3 regions of the Arthrobacter sp. StoSoilB20 genome follow, and region 2 is predicted to be linked to each of the others. Evidence: predicted binding sites of a transcription regulator. Region 2 holds the regulator's gene; each other region holds the start of a gene.
What was found. The regulator HrcA, encoded in region 2, represses chaperone genes, less so after heat shock. The targets are predictions, from matches to a motif close to TTNGCACTCGNNNNNNNCGAGTGCNAA.
Positions count from the first base shown of each region.

Region 1: the regulator HrcA is predicted to act here: its motif matches at 2,627-2,653, upstream of groL (chaperonin GroEL).
Region 3: the regulator HrcA is predicted to act here: its motif matches at 3,468-3,494, upstream of groES (co-chaperone GroES).

Region 1 is NZ_AP024651.1:1,076,818-1,084,761, reverse strand. It holds gene LDN85_RS05065 (ribonuclease HI family protein) at 1-608, opposite strand, end outside; gene groL (chaperonin GroEL) at 818-2,443, opposite strand; gene LDN85_RS05055 (cold-shock protein) at 2,786-2,989, opposite strand; gene LDN85_RS05050 (LytR C-terminal domain-containing protein) at 3,162-3,770, opposite strand; gene LDN85_RS05045 (DUF3263 domain-containing protein) at 3,820-4,131, opposite strand; gene LDN85_RS05040 (uracil-DNA glycosylase) at 4,279-5,046, shown strand; gene LDN85_RS05035 (siderophore-interacting protein) at 5,231-6,070, shown strand; gene LDN85_RS05030 (threonine/serine exporter family protein) at 6,147-7,634, opposite strand; gene LDN85_RS05025 (peptidoglycan bridge formation glycyltransferase FemA/FemB family protein) at 7,662-7,944, opposite strand, start outside.
Region 2 is NZ_AP024651.1:2,649,370-2,657,313, forward strand. It holds gene LDN85_RS11920 (GerMN domain-containing protein) at 1-376, shown strand, start outside; gene LDN85_RS11925 (16S rRNA (uracil(1498)-N(3))-methyltransferase) at 395-1,159, opposite strand; gene dnaJ (molecular chaperone DnaJ) at 1,162-2,289, opposite strand; gene hrcA (heat-inducible transcriptional repressor HrcA) at 2,340-3,347, opposite strand; gene LDN85_RS11940 (DUF3097 domain-containing protein) at 3,527-4,378, shown strand; gene LDN85_RS11945 (DUF4870 domain-containing protein) at 4,499-4,912, shown strand; gene hemW (radical SAM family heme chaperone HemW) at 4,997-6,226, opposite strand; gene lepA (translation elongation factor 4) at 6,227-7,944, opposite strand, start outside.
Region 3 is NZ_AP024651.1:3,333,021-3,340,964, forward strand. It holds gene LDN85_RS15115 (helix-turn-helix transcriptional regulator) at 1-1,155, opposite strand, end outside; gene groL (chaperonin GroEL) at 1,331-2,944, opposite strand; gene groES (co-chaperone GroES) at 3,031-3,327, opposite strand; gene LDN85_RS15130 (hypothetical protein) at 3,519-3,881, opposite strand; gene LDN85_RS15135 (class I SAM-dependent methyltransferase) at 3,949-5,178, shown strand; gene LDN85_RS15140 (shikimate 5-dehydrogenase) at 5,183-5,995, opposite strand; gene ykgO (type B 50S ribosomal protein L36) at 6,047-6,169, opposite strand; gene LDN85_RS15150 (GTP-binding protein) at 6,199-7,347, opposite strand; gene LDN85_RS15155 (glutamate--cysteine ligase) at 7,530-7,944, shown strand, end outside.

The DNA of each region.
Region 1 (7,944 bases), 1.6 Mb from region 2:
TGCGCCGGCACCTGTACCGGAACCAGCGCCGGAGCCGGCGCTGGAACCCCTGCCTGCGTAAGGTTCTGCGGTCCGCCCTGCGCGGAGGTCTGCGTTCCACCCGGCGCGGAGGCTTTCACGAGCTCGTGGTCCTGCCCCTGCGCGCCCGGGAAGCCGGGGCCGCTCCGGTGCGCGACACCCTGTTGGAAGGCCGTCGCTGCAGCCCGTGCCCGCTCATCGGCTGCCTCGTTGAGGTCGTGCCCGGCATGTCCTTTGACCCATTCGAAGGTGTACTTGCGGCCAACTATCGCCTGGTCGATGTCCTTGAGAAGGTCCACGTTCAACACAGGCTTGCCGTCGGCTTTGCGCCAGCCTTTGCGTTTCCAGCCTGGCATCCACTTGCTGATGCAGTTGATGACGTACTGGCTGTCGCAAAGGATCAGCAGCTCTTCCTCCGGCACGTGCGCCGTGGAACGGAAGAGGTCCAGGACAGCCATGAGCTCACCCTGGTTGTTGGTGCCATGCGGCCAACCTCCTGCGCGCCAACAGGAGTCATCAACGTACCAGGCCCAACCGGCCGGCCCAGGATTGCCGAGGGCGGACCCGTCGGCGGCAGCAATAATCGTCATAACGTTAATCCTGCCAGACCCCACCGACACTGAATCCGTGATAACACCCAAGTAGGTGCAGTGGATGCCCTTTGAGCGCTCATAACGGCATGTACTGCTACCTACTTGGGTGCGCACAACAAAACAGCGGCCCCCACCAAAAAGTGGGGACCGCCGTCGTTTGCTCTAAAGCGTGACGCCTGGGCGCTGTATTGCTACAGCAGAGGGGCTTAGAAGCCGCCCATGCCGCCCATGTCGTCGCCGCCGGGAGCCGGAGCGTTCTTCTCGGGCTTGTCAGCAACTACAGCCTCGGTGGTCAGGAAGAGACCAGCGATGGAAGCAGCGTTCTGGAGAGCCGAGCGGGTGACCTTTACGGGGTCGTTCACGCCGGCAGCCAGAAGGTCTTCGTAGACGCCCGTGGCAGCGTTCAGGCCGTGGCCCGAAGGCAGGCCGCGAACCTTGTCCACCACAACGCCCGGCTCGAGGCCGGCGTTGAAGGCGATCTGCTTCAGCGGAGCGTCGATGGCAACCTTGACGATGTTGGCACCGGTTGCCTCGTCACCTTCGAGGGTGAGGTTGGCGAATGCCTTGGCACCGGCCTGGATGAGGGCAACGCCACCACCGGCAACGATGCCTTCTTCAACGGCAGCCTTTGCGTTGCGGACTGCGTCCTCAATGCGGTGCTTGCGTTCCTTGAGCTCAACCTCGGTTGCGGCACCGGCCTTGATAACTGCAACGCCGCCGGCCAGCTTGGCCAGGCGCTCCTGCAGCTTCTCGCGGTCGTAGTCGGAATCGGAGTTCTCGATCTCAGCGCGGATCTGGGCCACGCGGCCTGCGATCTGCTCTGCGTCGCCGGCACCTTCAACGATGGTGGTCTCGTCCTTGGTGACAACAACCTTGCGGGCGGTGCCGAGGAGTTCGAGGCCGGCGTTTTCGAGCTTGAGGCCAACTTCTTCGGAGATGACCTGACCACCGGTGAGGATGGCGATGTCGGCCAGCTGTGCCTTGCGGCGGTCACCGAAGCCCGGAGCCTTGACGGCGACGGACTTGAAGGTGCCACGGATCTTGTTGACGATCAGGGTGGCCAGGGCCTCGCCCTCGATGTCTTCGGCGATGATCAGCAGCGGCTTGTTGGACTGCATGACCTTCTCCAGAACCGTGACGAGTTCCTTCACGTTGGAGATCTTGGAGTTGACGATCAGGATGTACGGGTCCTCGAGGACCGTTTCCTGGCGCTCAGCGTCGGTGACGAAGTAAGCGGAGATGTAACCCTTGTCGAAGCGCATGCCCTCCGTGAGTTCGAGCTCCAGACCGAAGGTGTTGGATTCCTCGACCGTGATAACGCCTTCCTTGCCCACCTTGTCCAGGGCTTCGGCGATCAGGCTGCCGATTTCCGGGTCACCGGCGGAGATGGAAGCCGTAGCTGCGATCTCTTCCTTGGTCTCGATTTCCTTGGCGGAAGACAGCAGTTCGTTGATGACTGCCTCAACAGCCTTCTCGATGCCGCGCTTGAGGGACAGCGGGTCGGCGCCGGCGGCAACGTTGCGCAGGCCTTCCTTCACCAATGCCTGGGCGAGGACGGTTGCAGTGGTAGTACCGTCGCCAGCGACGTCATCCGTCTTCTTGGCAACTTCCTTGACCAGTTCTGCACCGATCTTCTCGTAGGGGTCGTCCAGTTCGATCTCCTTGGCGATGGAAACACCATCGTTGGTGATCGTGGGGGCGCCCCACTTCTTTTCGAGGACGACGTTGCGTCCACGCGGGCCGAGGGTGACCTTGACGGCGTCTGCGAGGATGTTCAGGCCCCGCTCGAGGCCGCGGCGTGCCTCTTCATCAAATGCAATGATCTTGGCCATAACGGCGGTAGTCCTTTCGGGACAGTCGTTAAGAAGGTACCTGTCAGATAGGGTGCCCGCGACGGACGGTCCCTTGCCCGCGGCCTCTGTATGCCCCGCGCTCCGGACCTCACCCCACCAAGGTGTTTCTTGATCCTCCGCTGGAACGGACGCTGCCCAGTCCCGGAGTAAACCGGCCTGGACTTAGCAGTCGAACCATAGGAGTGCTAAATCAATAATTAGCACTCGGCCGGGGAGAGTGCAAGCAGAGATGCCATTTTGCTCTATAAACACAGGGCTTTCAGCCGAGGGCTGACCCGGATGCCGAGGGCTGACCCGGATGATGCGGAAGCCGGCCTGGCGCTACGCGACGCGCACGCCTTCGGCTTGCGGCCCCTTCTGCCCCTCGCCCAGTTCAAATTCGACCCGCTGGCCCTCTTCAAGGGCACGGAATCCGTCCATTTGAATGGATGACCAGTGCACAAAGACGTCGTCACCCGATTCATCCACAGTGATGAATCCGTAGCCTTTTTCGGCGTTGAACCATTTGACGGTTCCCAATGCCATGATGCCCACACTTTCGCAGTAGCCAAGACCGGTTGCCGGGATCTCCGTACCGGATCTAATCCACTGTAACCACAGTCACTCTGCCGGCGCTCCCACGGAGGGCCAGGGCATGGGTTTTGTTATTGAGGCTTAACCGAGTTGGGGCTTTGGGGCCTTGGGACGGGCCGGAGGGCTACTGGTAGCCAGGTCCTGCCACAACCACCAAGGGCTGCTGGATTTCAGGCGATTCAACAACCGACTGGATTCCCAGCAACGCGCCGAGCGCCTCGGCGTTGGCCTTCTGCCCGGGTGTGTTGTAGAAGATGACGGACGTCTGCTGCGGCAGTCCGCCCCAGTTGCCCACCGTGCCCAATGTCCAGCCATCTGCTTGCACCAGGCCGGCCACCCGGCCCGCCAAACCTGCGGTGCCTGCTCCGTTATAGACCGCTACGGGGGTGGTCTTGTCCACGGGAGCGGAAGATGTGGTTGCCGAAGGGCTCTCGGACGGAGTGGGTTCACTGGAAGCAGACGGCGCACTGCTGGATTCGCTCGGAGCAGCAGAAGGCGTCGCATCGCTTTGCTGAGGCGCCGGCGTCGAGACACTGGGCGCCGCAGTGGGAGCTACTACGCCGAGGTTTGGCAGGACCAGGAAGGCCACCAGTCCGAGGACCAGGGCCACCGCCCCAACGGTCAGGACCGGCCACAGTGTGGGACGCGCAGTCTCCTGGGCGTCACGGTGAACGCCCTGCCGGGAGGTGTTCTGCGGGACCTGGTCGAATTCGTCCTTGGCATATTTGGTCATGGTGAAGCGATGTCCTTGCTGGTTGCTGCTGACAGATCAGCCTGGCGATTTACGCGTCGGACCCCAAGCGACGTGCCGTCCGCGCGCGCTGGCGGGACGTACGTAGTCTACGCAATCTCTTGACGAGCATGGGATCGTGGGCCAACGCGTCTTCAGTATCGATCAGTGCGTTCAGGATCTGGTAATAGTGTGTAGCCGAGAGATCGAACAGCTCGCGGATCGCCTGTTCCTTGGCCCCTGAGTACTTCCACCACTGCCGTTCCAGGGCCAGCATCTGCTGGTCCCGTTCGCTGAGCGGCGAATCGCTGCGGGTCCCGGCCGCAAGGTCTTCGAGGGCAAAACCACCTGACCGCGGCGCCATTGGTTCCGGTGCGGGCTCTGCCACGGCATACTCCTTCGACGCTTGTTGGGAAAATGTCCTACCCCCATGTTACGGGCGAATAACAACGCTGTCATTCGCCAACACTGTCATTCGCCGGGCCGGGCACGCGCGGGAGACAATGGCGGAGTGAATGGCGAGGATGCACTCTTTGACCTTGAGCCGACCGACCTGGGGGAGGCCGGTTTCGCCGGGCTGCCCGATCGCCCGCTGGAAGAGCTGATGGCCCCGGACTGGGCCGACGCCCTCCGCCCTGTAGAAGGCCAGCTTCGCAGCGCCTTGGCCTTTGTGGCGGGCCAAGCCAAGAGCGGGGCCCACGTCCTTCCGGCCGCCAACAACCTTCTGCGCGCCTTCCAGCAACCGTTGGCCGACGTCAAAGTGCTGATCCTTGGGCAGGACCCGTACCCCACGCCGGGACACGCCGTCGGCCTTTCCTTTGCGGTATCACGGCAAACGCGACCGATCCCGCGAAGCCTGGCCAACATCTACCGCGAACTCCACGACGACCTTGGCCTGCCACCCCGGGTCCACGGCGACCTCAGCGCCTGGACGGATCAAGGCGTCCTGCTGCTGAACCGCGTCCTCAGCGTCAAAGCCGGAGATGCCGGCTCACATCGTGGCAAAGGATGGGAGGCCATCACGACGGCGGCAGTTACCGCCGTCGTCAACCGTACCGACGGCGTGGGGCGCCGTAGTCCGTTGGTGGCCATTCTCTGGGGGAAGGACGCCGAGGGCGTCGTGCCGCTGCTCGAAGGAGCGCCCTCGATCATCTCGGCCCACCCCAGTCCCCTCTCCGCCTCCCGCGGCTTCTTCGGTTCCAAGCCCTTCAGCCGCAGCAATGAGCTGCTTCTCGAACAGGGCGCCCAACCAGTCAACTGGGAACTGCCTGTCCTGTAACCGCTCGTCCTGAAACGCTCACTCACATTCAAGCCCTTCAAACCCAACGCTCACTCACATCCCAAGCCCTTCAAACCCAACGCTCACTCATCTGGCTCCCGAAGCACCTGGGACATGCAAGAGGGCGTGTAACCTTCGACTCATCCCCAGCAGACGTGCAGGTAATTAGCTTAGGCTTACCTATATGACTGCTCTCCCTGTCACTTCGTCCGCCACCCGCACAACACGCCCGCAGGTCAACCTGACAGTCCTGCGGAACGAACGCCTTTCACCACACATGGTGCGGATCGTGGCCGGCGGACCGGGCTTCGGCGACTACGCGAACAACCAGTACGTGGACCGCTACGTCAAGATCGTCTTCCCCCAGCCCGGCGTTGACTACCAGCTCCCCCTGGACCTGTGGGCCATCCGCGAGACCATGCCGCGGGAACTGTGGCCGCACACCCGGACCTACACCATCCGCTGGGTGGACCTGGAAGCCCGGGAGCTGGCCATTGATTTCGTGGTCCATGGCGATGAAGGCCTGGCAGGTCCATGGGCAGCAGAGGCCAAACCCGGCGACTCGTTGGTCTTCACGGGTCCCGGTGGCGCTTACAACCCGGCCCCGGAAGCCGACTGGTACTTGTTCGCCGGCGATGACGCCGCGATCCCGGCCATCGCTGCCTGCGTGGAGGCCCTTGCCCCTGAGGCCCGCGGAACAGTCTTCCTTGAGGTGGACAGCGAAGCGGACATCCTCCCCATCTCGGCACCCTCGGGGGTCAAGCTGCACTGGCTGTACCGCAACGGAGTACCTGCGGGTTCCAGTGACTTGCTGCTCGAAGCCCTGCGCAGCACCGAATGGCTTCCAGGCCGGGTGGACGTCTTCGCCCACGGCGAGCGGGGCTACATGAAAGGCCTGCGGGAGATTTTCTTCGTACAGCGTGGGCTGGAGCGCTCCCAGGTTTCACTGTCCGGCTACTGGGCGCAAGGCCGCGTGGAGGAAGTGTTCCAGGCCGAGAAAAAGCTTCCGGTCGGGAAGATCTAGCCTCAGCCGCTAGCACTGGCTGCGCATTAGCGACGAAAGGCACCGCCTCCAGGCGGTGCCTTTAATCGTTGGATCATCAGCGCCTGCGCACCCTGCGCCGCTCATTGCTGGACAGGCCCTTCGTCAGCGGCCTGGCCAGGTTGTCCCCGAGCACGATGCCCGCAGCCACTCCCAGCACGATGGCCCCGGCGTTGAGCATCCCGCCCGCACCAAGGAGGATGTCTCCCTCTTCCACGGTCAAAACATACATGGACCGGAAGATGGTGAGGCCGGGAAGCAGGATCAATGCGGCGGGAACTGCGACCACCAGCTGCGGCGCACCGAGTTTGAGCGCCACTACCCGGCCCAGCAGGCCGATCACCACCGCAGCCACTGCGGGCGACAAGCGATCGCCGAGTCCGGCTGCGCCGGCCCCCCACAAAACGAAGAAGCCCACCAAGCCGACTGCCGCCGTCGGGAATAACAAGCGCATTTGCGTTTGTTCGGTGACGCCGATGGCCACCACCGCGATGGCGATCAGGATCGCCCTCCCCCACAAGGGGTACGCGTCGGGGAATGTATCAGTGACATCCAGGACGGCGCTGCCCATCAGCGTTCCGACAACCACGGCCACACCGATACCGGCCACGATGGCACCGAACGTCAACGCCGTGGAAAGGAAACGACCCGCCGCAGTCACAGGGAAGCCGTTGATCGCGTCCTGCACTGAAGAGACAAGGCGACCCGTTGGCAGGAGCAGCAGGATCCCACCGGCAACCACAATGGACGGAGCAATGTCCACACCAGCCCACCGCAGCATCAGGGCAATGAAGGTAACCAGGAACGCGCACGCCATGGTGTTAAAGAAGTCCGCCGTCCGCCACCGTGCCAACTGCCGTGACAGCAGGCTGATCAGGATGTTGGAGCAGAAAGCCACAGCAGACGCACCCAGCCCACCGCCAAGGACGCCCACGAAAACGGCCGAGAAAATACCGAACGCAATGGTGACCATCCAGCGAGGGAACGGCTTGGCGCTGCGGATGATCTCGTTCAAGCGGCGCACAGCTTCATCGCGCCCCACGCCCCCGGCCACAATGTCAGTCACCAGTTGGTGCACTTGCGCCAACCCCGCGTAGTTGTTGGTCCAGGAGCGGACAACACGCAGGAGCGTGATGGGTGTCTGGTCCTTGGGTGCGTAGTTAATGGCCACCGACTGGTTGGTGATGTCCACTTCAACGTTCTTCAATCCCAGCGCCGCCGTCACCGCGATCATGCTGGTCTCCACCTCAAGGGCACCGGCACCGTAGCGGAACATGACCTCGGCCAGATGCAGGGCGAAGTCGATGGTTTTGCGGGCGGAAGCATCCACTCCCACCACCTGGATGGTGGGGTTGGCATAAGGGCTTCCTGCCAACCGGTCCACGATGTTCATGGGTGCCGTGGGCGGGCTGTCACCTTGGACCAAGCGCATGAGCATGCGTTTGGCGTTGACGTTCTGCCGGACCTGGGATGGCCGCAGCGGCTGCGTTTTGGGCAACCCGTCAGTATGGGGCCTGCTGGCGGACCCGTCGGGGCGTTCAGTCACGCGGTGATCCTCCCTTGGCTTGTGTGATTAGCGGTTCCTCCGAAGTTTTCCTACTACCGGCAATTTCTCAAGTGGCAATCGTCCCAGCACTGTCTGGGCGGCCCCTGCGAGCTTCCTGACCGCGCGGTATCCGTGGAAGATGACCGGATTGACCGGGGCCACGAAGTCCCCCACCAGTTGGACCACTTCGCCGCCGAAGCCCTTCTTGAACTCGTAACCTCCGTGGCCGGTTTCATCCTGGCCCTGGATGCCGAATGTGCCATAGAAGTTGTACCGCGAGTATCCGTTGTTCAACGCGTGCAGCATCATG
Region 2 (7,944 bases):
CAAGGACTACATGGCGTTCGGTCAAGTCCAGCTGGGCGAGCCCATGACCCGTGACGCATCCTTGGTGGCACCCCTGTGGATCATCGATCCCCAGGAAGACACCACCCTGCCCACCGGATTGGTCAAGTTCAACGGGCGGAGCACTGACAGCTCCAAACCGATCTCCTGGCAGGTCCTGCAGGACAACGGCAAGGGTGAGAAGACCAGCCTGCTCACCGGCCAAACGCAAGCCACTGGCGAACCCGGGCAATATGGCCTGTTCACCTTCGGCGCCACGTTGAAGGCAGGTCAGTACGAGGTACGCGTTTCCCAAGTGGACAATGCCGGCAATGCCATCGCGACAAGCACGGACACCCGGCTGTTCAGGGTCGGCTAGCTGTTCAGGTCCGGCCGGCTACCAGCGGCCCAGGATGTCGCTCGCAAGAACGACGGCGGCCGGTCCCGCCGTCGAAGACCTCAAGACGTGATGTCCCAAGAGCGCGGTCACAGCACCGGCGTCACTGAGCCGGGTTACTTCCCGCGGTGAGATTCCCCCCTCAGGCCCGACGATCAAGAGCACTTCCCTGGGAACGGCAGCACCAGAGGCTGCCCAGGCCTCAAGGACGGTCCGCAACGGGTTCTTGGCGTCTTCGTGCAAAATGATGGCGAGGTCGCTGGCGGCAACGGCTTTGGCCAAGGACCCGGTGTCCACCATGGTCCTTACCTCGGGGATCCATGCCCGCCGTGCTTGCTTGGCCGCAGCCGCCACCACGGACTCCCACTTCGCATGGGCTTTTGCGGCACGGTCGGCCTTCCATCGAACAATGGAACGTTCTGACTGCCACGGAAGCACAGCATCTATTCCGAGTTCCGTGGCCGTCTCGATGGCCAGTTCGTCGCGATCGCCTTTGGCCAAAGCCTGGACCAGCACCAAACGGATGTCCGGCCTGTCTTCGAAGACGACGTCTGAGGCGGTGACTGTCAGGCCCCCGGGACCGGCCTCGGCCACCACACCGGTCAGCCTCGCGCCGGATCCGTCGGCTATGTCAACGGATTCTCCCACCCCAAGGCGTTTGACCGTGACGGCGTGCCGCGCCTCCGGACCTTCCAGCACGAACGTGCCTCCCGGGCGTACGTCGTCAAGGCTTCCGGCGGAGGTGAAGAAGACGGGGTTGCTCACCGCTACAGGTTACCGAGCTTGTCCCGAAGCTTGGCGAACATGCCGCCGCTGGCCACGAGCTTGCCTTCGGTGAACTGCTCCCCGCGAAGTTTCGCGAGCTGCTGCAGCAGCTCCTCCTGGGCAGGATCCAGCTTGCTGGGTGTTTCGACATGGAGGTGTACCTTGAGGTCGCCGCGTCCGTATCCCCGCAGGTGCGTCACACCCAGACCCCGCAGGGTGATGATCTCGCCCGACTGGGTTCCGGCCTTGACGTCGATGTCCTGTGCGCCGTCGAACGTTTCGAGCTGCAACTCAGTGCCCAAGGCCGCGGCCGTCATAGGCACGCTGAGGGTGGCGTGGAGGTCGTCACCTTCGCGCATGAACATGGAATCGTTGTTGACGCGGATCTCCACGTAGAGGTCGCCGGAGGGCCCACCCGCGGGGCCGGCTTCACCTTGGCCGGACAACTGGATACGCGTGCCGGTGGCAACACCGGCGGGAACCTTGATGGTCAGGGAGCGGCGGCTGCGGATACGGCCCTGTCCGTTGCACTCGTTGCACGGGTCCTTGATGACCGTGCCGAAGCCCTCACAGGATCCGCAAGGAGCTGCGGTCATGACCTGGCCAAGGATGGAGCGGACGGCTCGCTGGACCTGTCCGCTCCCGCCACAAATGTCGCAGCGTTCCGGGTGGGTTCCCGGGCGGCAGCAACTGCCGTCACAGGTGGGACAGGTTACGGCTGTGTCCACTTCCAGCTTCTTGTTGACGCCAAAAACGGCGTCCTTAAGGTCGATCCGGACGCTGATGAGTGCGTCCTGGCCGCGTCGGACACGGGAGGCAGGCCCGCCATGACCACCGCCGCCCCCAAAGAAGGTGTCAAAGATGTCCTGGAACGCGAAGCCCTGGCCGGCGTAACCGCCACCATAGCCGTTGTCCGTTCCATTCTCGTTGCCGGTGGCATCGTAGACGCGGCGCTTCTGGGGATCGGACAGGACCTCATAAGCATGGGTCACGGCCTTGAACTGTTCCGCGACATCCTCTCCCGGGTTTACGTCCGGGTGGAGTTTCCGCGCCAACTTGCGGTACGCCTTTTTGATCTCTTCCCCGGTGGCTTCCGGCGAGACTCCCAAAACGTCATAGTGGCTGCTCAAAGTCGGTTTCTCTTCCTTGTTGTACTGCGGATGTTTCTTCGGACCGGCGTTCAGCCGCCGAGAATGCGTGAAAGGTAACGGGCCACGGCCCGGACTGCGGCCATGGTGGTTGGGTAATCCATGCGGGTCGGGCCCAGGATGCCCACCTTTGCACCGGATCCGTAACCCGTGGCCACCACGGATGCTTCCGCCAGTCCGTCGTAGGGATTCTCCCGGCCGATGCTCACGGTGACGCCGCGTGGATCATCTCCCATATCCGACAACAACCGGAGCATCACAACTTGTTCCTCGAGGGCTTCAAGCACCGGACCGATACTCAACGGGAAGTCCACATTGGACCTGGCGAGGTTGGCTGTACCGGCCATGAGGATACGTTCTTCGCGGCTGTTGTCACTGAGGGCCTGCAACCCGTTCGCCAACGTTTGGGCCAGTCCCCGAAGCTCCGGCGGGCACAGGGCAACCACCGACGGCAGGACTTGCGGCAACAGGGCCAATTGCGTTCCGGCGATGCTTCCCAGGAAGCGCGACCTCAGTTGCATCAAAGAGTCGTCGCCCACGGCCGAACCGGTTTCAATGACCTTCTGGCCGACGCTGCCAGTATCGGCAATCAACACCACCAACACCTGTTGGGGGGCCAACAGCACAAACTCAACGTGCCGCACCAGGGCTCGGTTCGAGTGTGGATACTGCACGACGGCGACCTGGTTGGTCAGTTGCGACAGGAGCCTGACGGTACGCTCCAGGATGTCGTCGACATCATCAGGGCCTTCAAGCAACGAATGGATGGCTCTCCGCTCGGCCGCTGAGAGGGGCTTGACCTGGGAGATGCGATCGACAAACAGTCGATAGCCCTTGTCGGTTGGAATGCGGCCGGCACTGGTATGGGGCGCTGCTATGAGGCCTTCTTCTTCAAGAACTGCCATGTCATTGCGGATGGTGGCGCTTGAAACACCAAGATGATGCCGTTCCACGAGGGCCTTTGATCCCACAGGCTCCCGCGAATGTACGTAATCTTCAACGATGGCACGCAGTACTTCCAATTTGCGCGGCTCACTCATTGCTCCACCTCCTGACAACTGCCATGGCCACCGGGGCCGGGTCCACTTAGCACTCAACATGCCCAAGTGCTAACCAGTCTAGTATGAGCCACCCCGTTGCTAGCATTGAACTTTCCCGGTCCAGCCCGATACAAACCAACCCGGCACAAAAATTAACCCAGCAAAAAGGTAGGAATTCCTTGGCATTCGACACGTGGGGTCCCCAGGACCTGTCAGCTCCTGCCAAACGCCAGCTGCCGGAAGTAGCAGTCCAGCGCGGGATGGTCCTTGAGGACGTCCAGTCGGGATGGGTGGGCGAAGTCACCCGCGTCGAAAAAACCGGCGGCATGCACATCGTGGCCCTTGAAGACAGGCGGGGCAAGACCAAGTCTTTCCAGCTTGGTTTCGGCTTCCTGCTTGAGGGGCAACCCATCCGGTTGATGCCCCCGGCCCCGCGCCAAGCGCCGTCGGCTGTCAGTAACGGGCGCACTGCTTCGGGTTCGGTACGGGTTCAGGGACACCGGGCACAGGTGGCCAAAGCCAGCCGTATCTGGGTGGAAGGCAAGCACGACGCCGAACTCGTCGAGAAGGTCTGGGGTGACGATCTCCGGGTAGAGGGCATAGTGGTGGAGCCCTTGCACGGTGTGGATGACCTCAAGTCTGCGATCTCCGCATTCAACCCCGGCCCCGGTCGACGCCTCGGCATCCTGGTGGACCACCTTGTGGACGGTTCCAAGGAATCACGGATCGCCGCTGACGCCATGACGGTTCCCGGAGCAGCAGGCAACGTCCTCATTGTTGGACATCCCTACATCGATGTGTGGCAGGCCATCAGACCCAAAGTGCTGGGCATTGAGGCCTGGCCGTCAGTGCCCCGCGGGACTGACTGGAAGACCGGGATTCTCTCTGCTTTCGGCTGGCCACACGAGAGCGCTGAGGACGTGGGCCTCGGCTGGCAGCGACTCCTTGGCGCCGTCCGAAGCTACGCCGATCTTGAAGCTTCACTGCTGGGCCGGGTGGAGGAAGTCATCGACTTCCTCACTGTTCCGTGACGTTGCCCCCAAAGCAGCAGCAAGTAACGTGTCATCTAGGCGTTTGTCCTGTGAAGCTGGTCGGGGCCGGTATTCTGGGACAGCAACACCGCAGCATCTTTACAGTAAAGGGAACACACCGTGGCAGAGAACGCTCCTGAAGAACCGGGCAGCGCCGCAGGCCAGCCCCAGTACCATGGCGCGCCTGCAAACGCGCTGCCTTTGACTGCCAGCGAGGACAGGCAGTGGGCTACTTTGGCACACTTCGGCGGCATTCTGGGTTGCCTGCCCTCGCTGCTGATCTACCTGATCTTCCGCGACCGCGGACCGTTCACGGCGCAGGAATCCAAGGAAGCGTTGAACTTCACCCTGCCTCCAACCATCGCCGCCGTTGTGGCGAACATCCTGGTGCTGCTGCCGGTGGTGGGCAACATCTTCGCCGTGATCGCCACCGGCATCTGGGTAGCCTTGACCTGCTTCTCAGTCTCGGCCGGAATCAGGGTCAACCATGGCCAACCGCACCGCTACAAGATCAACCTGCGCTGGGTTAAGTAACCCACCACGCCGCTGCCCGGCCAGGAGCTGGCCGGGTGCGAAAGCGTCAGCCGGGCAAACAGGCATCAGCTGGGCAACCAGGCATCAGTCGGGAAGAATCCTGCGGACCACGGCGTCCGCCAAGAGGCGGCCCTTCAGCGTAAGGATCAGGCGGCCCTTGAAGGCCTGCACGGGATCCACCAGTCCGTCGGCGATCAGCCCGGCCATTGCATGGCGCCCCACCGCGTCCAGGGCATCTACTGACAACCCTGTGCCAAGTCGGGCTTCGAGCATGATCCGTTCGACTTCCCGGGTTTCGGCATCCAGTGTTTCCCGGCCCGCTGCCGGCGAGCTTCCGTTGCCCAAACGTCCGGCATACGCCGAAGGATGCTTCACGTTCCACCAGCGGACACCCCCAACGTGGGAGTGCGCTCCAGGGCCGACGCCCCACCAGTCGTCACCGCGCCAGTAGGCCAGGTTGTGCCTGCATGCCTGCTCCGGAGTCCGGGACCAGTTGCTGACCTCGTACCAGTCCAGGCCGGCTTTGGAAATCAATTCATCGGCCAACTCGTATTTGGCCGCGTGATCGTCGTCGTCGATTCCGGGTACCTCACCGCGGCGGATCTGGGCCGCGAGTTTGGTGCCGTCTTCGACGATCAATGCGTAGGCACTGATGTGATCGGGCTGATAGGAAAGAGCCGTCTCGAGGGACAACCGCCAGTCCTCCATGGACTCCCCCGGCGTACCGTAAATGAGGTCCAGACTCACTGCGAGCCCGGCCTCTCGGGCCCACTGGACCACCAGCGGCACCCGGCTGGGGCTGTGCGTGCGGTCAAGGACCTTCAGCACGTGCGGTACCGCTGACTGCATGCCGAAGGAGACCCGGGTGAAGCCGGCATCGGCCAGCACTTTCAAGGACTCAGGGGTCACCGAGTCGGGATTGGCTTCGGTGGTTACCTCGGCTCCGGGCTCAAGCCCCCAGTGGTTGACCGCGGAGCGCAGAATCAGGGCCAGGTCTTCGGCAGGGAGGAGCGTGGGCGTGCCCCCGCCAAAGAAAACGGTACTCATTGGGCGCCGTGGCAGCCCTGAGGCCTCCAGCGCAATAGCCGCGAAGCCAAGCTCGGACACTGCTGTTGAAGCGTAGGCATCCTGCGAGGCCCCACCACCGAGCTCGGTGGCCGTGTAGGTGTTGAAGTCACAGTAGCCGCATCGAACGGCGCAAAACGGGATATGGACGTAGAGCCCGAACTTACGGTGCTCGACGCCGGCCAGCACCTGCGGCGGAAGAAGTCCGTCCGCAGGTGCTGGATCGCCCAAAGGTAGGACGCTGGGCATCTACTTCTTGGCCTTGTCCTTGGACTCGTCGGTGGTCAGGGCTGCGATGAATGCCTCCTGGGGCACCTCAACGCGGCCCACCATCTTCATGCGCTTCTTGCCTTCCTTCTGCTTTTCCAGAAGTTTGCGCTTACGGGTGATGTCACCGCCGTAGCACTTGGCAAGAACGTCCTTGCGGATGGCCCGGATGCTCTCGCGGGCAATAATGCGCGATCCGATGGCCGCCTGGATGGGAACCTCGAACTGCTGCCGTGGGATGAGCTCACGGAGCTTGCCGGTCATCATCACACCGTAGGCGTAAGCCTTGTCCCGGTGGGTGATGGCGCTGAAGGCATCGACTTGTTCACCCTGCAGCAGGATGTCCACCTTGACGAGGTCTGCAACCTGTTCGCCGTCGGCTTTCCAATCCAGCGAGGCGTAGCCGCGGGTCTTGGACTTCAGGAGGTCGAAGAAGTCGAACACAATCTCGGCCAACGGAATCCAGTAACGGAGCTCCACGCGGTCCTCGGAGAGGTAGTCCATGCCGCGCATCTGGCCGCGGCGGCTCTGGCACAGTTCCATGATGGACCCTACAAACTCGTTGGGTGCCAGGATGGTGGCCGAAACCATCGGCTCGCGAACCTCGGAGATCTTGCCCGTGGGGTACTCACTGGGGTTGGTGACGTGGATGACCTTTTTGTCTTCCAGGGTCACCTCGTACTCCACGTTGGGAGCTGTGGAGATAAGGTCCAGGTTGTACTCACGCTCAAGGCGCTCACGGGTGATTTCCAGGTGCAGCAAGCCGAGGAACCCCACGCGGAATCCGAAGCCCAGTGCCGCGGACGTCTCGGGCTCGTAGACCAGAGCGGCATCGTTGAGCATCAGCTTTTCAAGGGCGTCGCGAAGCACGGGGTAGTCGGTTCCATCCAGTGGATAGAGGCCGGAGAAGACCATCGGCTTTGCGTCAGCGTAACCGCTGAGTGACTCTGACGCCGGCTTGGCCAGATTGGTGACGGTATCTCCGACCTTGGACTGCCGGACATCCTTCACACCGGTGATCAGGTAACCGACTTCACCGACGCCAAGGCCCTTTGACGGCGTGGGCTCCGGGGAGCTCACGCCAATTTCCAGGAGCTCGTGCGTGGCCCTGGTGGACATCATCTGGATGCGCTCACGCGGGTGGAGCATGCCGTCCACCACGCGGACGTAGGTGACCACGCCGCGGTAGGTGTCATAAACGGAGTCGAAAATCATGGCGCGGGCCGGAGCATCGGGATCGCCCACGGGAGCAGGAAGATCGCGGACAATCTTATCCAGAAGGGCCTCAACGCCTACGCCGGTCTTACCGGAGACCTTGAGGACATCCTCAGGGTCTCCGCCAATGAGATTGGCAAGTTCTGCCGCGTACTTCTCAGGCTGGGCAGCCGGAAGGTCGATCTTGTTCAGCACGGGAATGATGGTGAGGTTGTTTTCCATTGCCAGGTACAGGTTGGCAAGGGTCTGGGCCTCAATGCCCTGGGCAGCATCCACCAGCAGCACTGCGCCTTCACAAGCGGCGAGCGAGCGGGAAACCTCATAGGTGAAGTCGACGTGGCCGGGGGTATCAATCATGTTCAGGGCGTAGCTGTTGCCATCAAGTTCCCACGGCATGCGGACAGCCTGGGACTTGATGGTGATGCCGCGTTCACGTTCGATATCCATGCGGTCCAGATACTGGGCCTTCATGTCGCGTTGCTTAA
Region 3 (7,944 bases), 680 kb from region 2:
TTCCAACGGCCGGCTTTCGTCATGCAGTGGCTCGGATAATTCGTCCGCCAGGGCCCTGGCCGCACCCACGTCCCCCAGTGCCAGTTCAATGTCCACCGCGGCGGGGAGCAAACGGCGGCGATTGACCGTGTCCGCGCCGGCCAAGGCCCGCCGCATAGTGGTTTGGGCTTGGGATTCCTTGTGCTGCGCCAACTGCAGGTACGCGATTCCCGGTACCGGCTCAAAGCCAGTCCCCGCCGCCGTGGCATATGCTTTGGCCGCTTCATCCCAGAATCCTCTGAGGCGCAGGACTTCGGCTTGCTGGTACCAGGCCCCGAACGTCGCATCGGGGTCGCCCTTCCTGACCCTGCCTTCGGCCGAACGCGCCACAGAAAGCGCCTCGTCCCATGCGCCATGCAAGATGAGCAGCTCAGCCCGGTAGGCCTGGCATTGTCCGCTGAACATCACCATGTCCGGGCGTTCCCCGCACCAACGTTCCAACGCCGAAGTCCATTCGTGGGCACGCCGGACATCATGCGAGAGTCGGCAGCTGCCCAGGACCGCGCAGTAGATAATGCCCGAAGGGATGGGAGAGACCTCCCCTGAGGTGACCGAAACCATCACTTCGTCCAGGAGCAGCAGTCCTTCCTCCACCTGTCCAAGGGAAACGCATGAGGTACCCACTCCGAGCCGCCCGAGCGCCTGGAGGTCGTTGTCATGGAAGGATTGGCCCAGATTCAGGGCCCTGCTGAACAGCTCATGGCCGGTCTGGGGGTTGCCGGCACGAAGCGACGCCAGCGCGGCAGGGATGAGGAGGTACCCTTCCGCCGCGCATGGTCCGGCCATGCCGTCCAGCAGGTGCCGGGCACGGGACAACCAGCCGTTGCCACGTGCTTGTTCACCCATGTCCATGAGGAACATGACCAGCCAGGCAGCACAGCGGGCAGCGCTGTCGGTGTCGCCCATTGTCAGGAATTCGTCGTGGGCTCTTGCCAGGTATTCGATGCTCTGGGCGTTCAAGCCAAGCAGCATGGCCACCGAAGCCGCCAGCTCGATGTCCTGGGGCGGGAGGCCGGCCTCGGAATCGGCGCGGGCCAGGCAATCGAGTGCATCGCTCCAGCGGCGCTCACGGAATGCGGAGCGCCCCAGGTCCAAGTTTGTGTCCGGAGCTGTCATGGCCCGCCCCTGCGGGTGGTGGCTGCCCGGTAGATGCCCGAGCCGCCTTGGTAGCGTCAGGTTACCGCCGCCGTCGAACGCCCACAATAGTCTCACCAGGCGGGAGGGGTGCTGCCGGCGGAAACGCACGAAGCCCCGGCCACAAACGTGACCGGGGCTTCAGTAAAACAGGCTGTTAGTGGCTGTGGCCTGCGTGTGCGTCTTCTTCCTCAGCCGGCTTCTCGGCAACCAGGGTCTCGGTGGTGAGAACCAGGGCAGCGATGGAGGCGGCGTTGCGGAGTGCGGAGCGGGTGACCTTGACGGGGTCGATCACGCCGGCGGCGATCAGGTCCTCGTACTCGCCGGACTTGGCGTTGAAACCGTGGTTGGCTTCCAGCTCGGAGACCTTGGCAACAACAACGAAGCCGTCGAAGCCGGCGTTCTGGGCGATCCAGCGCAGGGGCTGGACCAGGGCGCGGCGGACGATGCCCACAGCTGCTGCTGCGTCACCCTCCAGTGCCTTGACGGCCGGGGACTCGTCCAATGCCTTGAGGGCGTGGATGAGAGCGGAACCGCCACCGGAAACGATGCCTTCTTCAAGGGCTGCACGCGTTGAGGAAACGGCGTCCTCGATGCGGTGCTTCTTTTCCTTCAGCTCAACCTCAGTGGCTGCGCCGACCTTGATGACACCGATGCCGCCGGCAAGCTTGGCCAGGCGTTCCTGCAGCTTTTCCTTGTCCCAGTCGGAGTCCGTCCGGGTGAGTTCGGCACGAAGCTGGGCAACACGGTCAGCCACGTCCTGGGCCGAGCCGGCGCCGTCAACGATTGTGGTGTTGTCCTTGGTGACCGTGATGCGGCGTGCGGTACCGAGTACCTCCAGGCCAACGGAGTCCAAGGTCAGGCCGAGGTCCGGGGAAACAACCTGTGCGCCCGTGAGCGTGGCGATGTCCTGGAGCATGGCCTTGCGGCGGTCGCCGAAGCCCGGAGCCTTGACGGCAACAACGTTGAGCGTGCCGCGGATGCGGTTGACGATCAGTGTGGAGAGGGCTTCGCCTTCGATGTCTTCGGCAATGATGAAGAGCGGCTTGTTGGCCTGCAGGGCCTTCTCCAGCAGTGGCAGGAAGTCCTGCAGCGAGGAGATCTTGCCCTGGTTGATCAGGATGAGGGCGTCCTCGAGGACGGCTTCCTGGCGCTCTGCGTCGGTGACGAAGTACGGGGACAGGTAGCCCTTGTCGAACTGCATGCCCTCGGTCAGTACCAGTTCGGTCTGCGTGGTGGAGGACTCTTCAATGGTGATGACACCGTCCTTGCCAACCTTGCCGAACGCTTCGGCGAGGAGCTCGCCGACTTCGTCGCTCTGCGCGGAGATGGCTGCGACGCTGGCAACCTGGGTGCCTTCGACTTCGCGGGCGTTCTCCAGGAGGCGGGCTGCGACGGCTTCAACGGAAACCTCGATGCCGCGCTTGATCTCGCCCGGAGCGGCGCCGGCAGCAACGTTGCGCAGGCCTTCCTTGACCAGGGCCTGTGCCAGCACGGTGGCCGTGGTGGTGCCGTCGCCTGCGACGTCGTTGGTCTTGGTGGCTACTTCCTTGGCCAGCTGTGCGCCAAGGTTCTCGTAGGGGTCATCAAGTTCGACTTCGCGGGCGATGGTCACGCCGTCATTGGTGATCGTGGGAGCGCCCCACTTCTTGTCCAGCACGACGTTGCGGCCGCGCGGGCCAAGCGTCACCTTGACAGTGTTGGCGAGCTTGTCGATACCGGCCTCAAGAGACCGGCGGGCAGCATCGTTAAAAGCAAGCTGCTTTGCCATGGTTGTGTCCTTTCAAGACAGAAAACCCGCACCGCCGGCGGTCGGAAGTGATTTCCAACGTGACGGCGGCGCGGGGCTCCGGGAAGTTACTTTACGACGATCGCAAGGACGTCGCGGGCGGACAGAACGAGGTACTCGTTGCCGCCGGTCTTGACTTCGGTTCCACCGTACTTGGAGTAGATGACGACGTCGCCAACAGCTACGTCAACCGGTACGCGGTTGCCGTTGTCATCGAAGCGGCCGGGGCCGATTGCAACAACTTCGCCTTCCTGCGGCTTCTCCTGTGCGGAGTCCGGAATGACCAGGCCGGAAGCCGTGGTCTGCTCTGCTTCGAGCGGGCGAACAACAATACGATCCTCAAGAGGCTTAATCGAGACCGACACTCGGACTCTCCTTTTCATGAGCTGATTCATGGACTAAGAACTAGGGTGCCGGAGCGTACAACCGTCGTCGCGGTGCCGGAAGACGCTTGGCGTGATTAGCACCCTCCGGGGGAGAGTGCTAACAAGACTCTATGTAAGCGTTAGCACTCGGTCAAGGTGAGTGCCAGCATTTCGTCATGGGTGAACGTCGGTCACCGGCCTGTGAGGTCGTCCAAATCGTAGTTCTGGCCGTCGTCATCCTCATCCAGCGGCGTATTGCCGCGGTTCAGGTACAGGAGCACTCCGGCCGCAACAGCAACGACGCCGGAAATCACCAGGGTGATAATCCCGCCTGTACGGGCGCCGCTGTAGAGCTCGCGGATGCCCCGGGCCTCGTCCGTGGCATCATTGACGCTCTTGCCCGCAACCGAATAGGTGGCCGCGTTGAAGGAATCCAGCGCAAAGATGATGATCAGCAGGCCGATGCAGACCACGGCAATCACGACCCCCGCTATCAGGGCGGGTCGCGCGAACTTCATCACGGTGGAGGGCTGCGGGGCTGCGGTATCTTCCATGCAAACAACCCTATCCGGCTGATTCGTCCGTCACGTTCCCAAGTGCCGCGCCGTTAGGCTTGATGGCATGCCCCACGCACCGCAGGAACAGATCGCACCCTTGCTGACTACTGAAGGATGGGAACTCCTGGCCTCGTTGGGGCCCTACCGCGAGGCTGATGCCTTCAGTGTCAACGCCGACCTCCGCAAGGCCGGCCACTCCCCCGAATTGGTGGCCGCAGTCCTCACGCAATCCCGGCTGCGCACCCGGGCAGAGGCAAAGTTCGGAGAGTTTGCCCGGCAGATGCTGTTCACCCAGGCCGGCTTGGAGCAGGCAACGCGGTTGAACGTGGCCGCCCGGCACGCCGAACGCTTCGTGAAAGCCGGAATCTCCCACGTTGCAGACCTCGGTTGTGGGCTCGGCGCTGATTCAATGGCCATGGCATCCATGGACATTGCTGTCACCGCCGTTGAAATGGATGAAACCACGGCTGCCTGCGCCACCATCAACCTCATGCCTTTCCCGCACGCCACGGTGGTGCACTCGGATGCGACGTCCGTAGAGATGGACGGGATCGACGGCGTGTGGCTGGACCCTGCCCGCCGGACCACCTCAACCTCGGGAACAAAACGCATCTGGGACCCTGAGGCTTTCTCTCCCCCGCTGTCCTTCGTTGAAAAGCTGGCAACTACCGGACGCGCCATCGGCGTCAAAATGGGGCCCGGCATCCCCCATGACTCCGTTCCCTCCGGTTGTGAGGCCCAGTGGGTTTCAGTAGGCGGCGACGTCACCGAAGTGACTTTGTGGTTCAATGCCGTGGCCCGCCCCGGCGTGCGTCGGGCGGCACTGGTCATCGGCAGCCAGGGCGCCGCGGAAATCACCAGCGGCGAGGAGTTCGACGGCGGCCCGGCAGCCGGCGTCGGGCCCGTTGAGGGATTCCTTTACGAACCTGATGGTGCGGTGATCCGCGCAGGGTTGGTGGCCGACGTCGCCGAACGCCTGGGCGGGCACCTGCTGGACGAGCACATCGCCTACATCTGCGCGCCGGAACTGCACGACACTCCTTTTGCCCGCGCCTATAAGGTCCTCGAAGTGATGCCCTACAACGTCAAGGCCCTCAAAGCCTGGGTGAAGACCAAGGGCATCACCGTGCTGGACATCAAGAAGCGCGGCACGGCCGTGACTCCCGAAGAGCTGCGAAAGCAACTGCTTCCAGCCAAACCCGTCAAGGGCAAGGGCGCGAAAACAGCCACCCTGGTCCTCACCAGGATCGGCGAGGACAAAGTGGTTGTCGTGGTGGACCCGGTAAAAGCCTGAGCCGTCAGCGCCGCGAGAACTCCGAGGCCTCGCGGACCTGCCCGGCGCTGGGGCGTACACCCGTGTAAAGCACAAACTGTTCTTCGGCCTGGATGGCGATGACCTCGGCCCCGGTGATGACCTTCTTGCCGGTGTTCCGTGCGGCGGTGATGAGCGGCGTTTCCGAGGGCAGTGCCACGACGTCGAATACCACCTGCGCTGCGGCGATGGTGGCGTCGTCGAAGGCCTGGGCCATTTCGTCCGCACCAGCCATGCCCAGCGGGGTGACGTTGATGATGAGATCCGCTGTTGAGCCGTTGACGTCGTCCTGCCAGCCGAATCCGTAAAGGTCCGCGAGCGCGCGGCCACTGGTTTCGTTGCGCGCCACGATGGTCACTGCAGTAAACCCGGCGTCCCTGAGGGCGGCGGCGACGGCCTTGGCCATGCCCCCGGCACCGCGGAGCAGCACGGTGTGGCTGTTGGGGACCTGATGGTCCTTCAGGAGCCGGGCTATAGCGATGTAGTCGGTGTTGTAGGCGGTGAGGACGCCGTCGTTGTTGACGATGGTGTTCACCGAATCAATCGCTTTGGCTGATGGGTCCATCACGTCAACCAGGGGGATGACGGCTTCCTTGTAGGGCATGGACACCGCGGCACCCCGGATGGGGAGGCCGCGGATGCCAGCCACTGCGAGCGTGATGTCCGCCGGGGCGAATGCCTTGTAGACAAAGTTCAGGCCGAGCAGATCGTAGAGATAGTTATGGAACCTGGTCCCGATGTTGCTGGGCCTGGCCGCCAGCGAAATGCACAGGGACATGTCTTTGTTCAGGATTGGCATTCCCCCATTAAACAACGGCCTTCACGCTCCCGCGTTGATCCCGCGGCCGGGTTAGCCCTGACGCGCCTTCATCCGCGGGTTGTTTTTGTTGATGACGAATGTACGTCCCCGCCTGCGCACAATCTGTGCGCCCGGGATCTTCTTGAGGGCACGCAGTGAGTTCTTGACCTTCATGGTGTTTCTCCTTCTGTTGGGTGTTTGGTTCAGAGGGCGTCGCTGAGTTCCAGGGGGTCCTCCCAGACCCCGGAGTCCAGCTCCATTTCGGCTTCCGTCAGTTGGCATCTGTCCAGAAGCCCGCGGATTTCCGCCGGGTCGATGTCTTCGGAGCGTCCGGTGATGGCCAGCACGGTGCCGCGGTCACCGTGGTGAGGGTGCCAGTCCAGGAAGGCGTCGACGTCGCCGGTTTCCTTGGCGGATTCCGTGCCACGGGCCGCATCAACAGAATCGGCCAGCCAGTTTCCGGTACTTTCCAGCCAGACCCTGGGTCCTATCCCCTGGACGGCGATGCGCCGCGTGGGTGCGGACGCGATCCACAGGCGGCCACGCAGCCAGTGGGTTCCGATCGCCAGTTGCGGCAGTGCGTCCCGGAAGCGCCCCGGGTGCAGGGGGCGGACGGTTTTGTGAAGCACGGTCCGGAAGGGACCCGGCGTTTCGTCCAACGGCACACGCACGACGCCGGGCCGGTTGCGTGCCGCTGCTTCGGCATGGTCAAAGCATCCCGGCCGGAATTCCCCGGCCGGCCCTACGACGTTGGCGTGGGGTGCCAACTGCCCCAGCAGTTCCAGACCAACACGCCAAGGGCCTGATCCTTCACGCTGATCTCCCGTCAGCACCGCTCCGAGTCCCGGGAAGACCATTACGGTATCGACCTGGCCGAACTCACCGATCAGGAATTCGCCGCTGGTGCGCTCGTCCTGGGGCGTGGACGTAAAGCCGGATTCGTAGAGCGTGTGGCGATCCCAGATGTGGTCATCCAGGTCCGCCGCATCAATGGCGAGCACCGCGTTGTCGATCACGGCCGGCCGGCTGAGGCCACGGTGCAGCTCTGCGACGGCCATCCCCGCGGCAACTCCCGGGGGCAGGCCAAGGACCACGTGGTCGAAGCCGCACGCGCCGAGCCGTTCCGCCGTCGGAACAACATCAAGCCGGACGGTGCAGCTGAGGCAACCGTGCTCCAGCACCGTGGTTTCGCGCTCGAAGAGGCGTCCGTCCCGATAGACGCGTCGGAGGACAAGGGAACCGTCAAGGAGATCGTGGAGGACCACCACGGAGTTCTGGTGGGTCCGGCCAAGCCGGATGGTGGCGGCCTCACGGCATTGGCTGTCCAGGGAACTGACGACTGTGAGGTGCATGGGTCGAGTGTATTGCTAATTGTTCTCATTAGCAAATAGTCAAGGATTTCGGGCTGGTTCACGCCGATATCCCGGGGGTTCACGCTGCATTAGACTTGATCCGACCGCTGGCGGCCCCACAGCGGGGAATCGTGCCCGGCTGTGACAAACCAATGCGGGGACTGAAGGACTGAGGGGACTACGTGCAGATTGATTTTGCGCCATCCAGGCAATCGACACTGGGTGTGGAATGGGAGTTGGCGCTCGTCAATGCACGCACCGGAGAACTTGTATCGGTAGCCAACGATGTCCTGAAGGGCGTCGCCGCCAACCACCCGGACCTCAATGAGGACGACGAACACCCCCACATCAAGCGCGAGCTTCTCCTCAATACCGTGGAACTGGTCACCGGCATCTGCGAGACCGTCAAGGACGCAAAGGAAGACCTTGGCAGGTCCCTCGCCGCGGTCCGCGAAGTCACGGATCCCATGGGCGTAGAAGTCTTTTGCGCCGGAAGCCACCCCTTCAGCCCGCCGCTGCTCCAACCCGTCACGGACAAAGAGCGTTACGCCAAACTGATCGAACGGACCCAATGGTGGGGCCGGCAAATGGTCATTT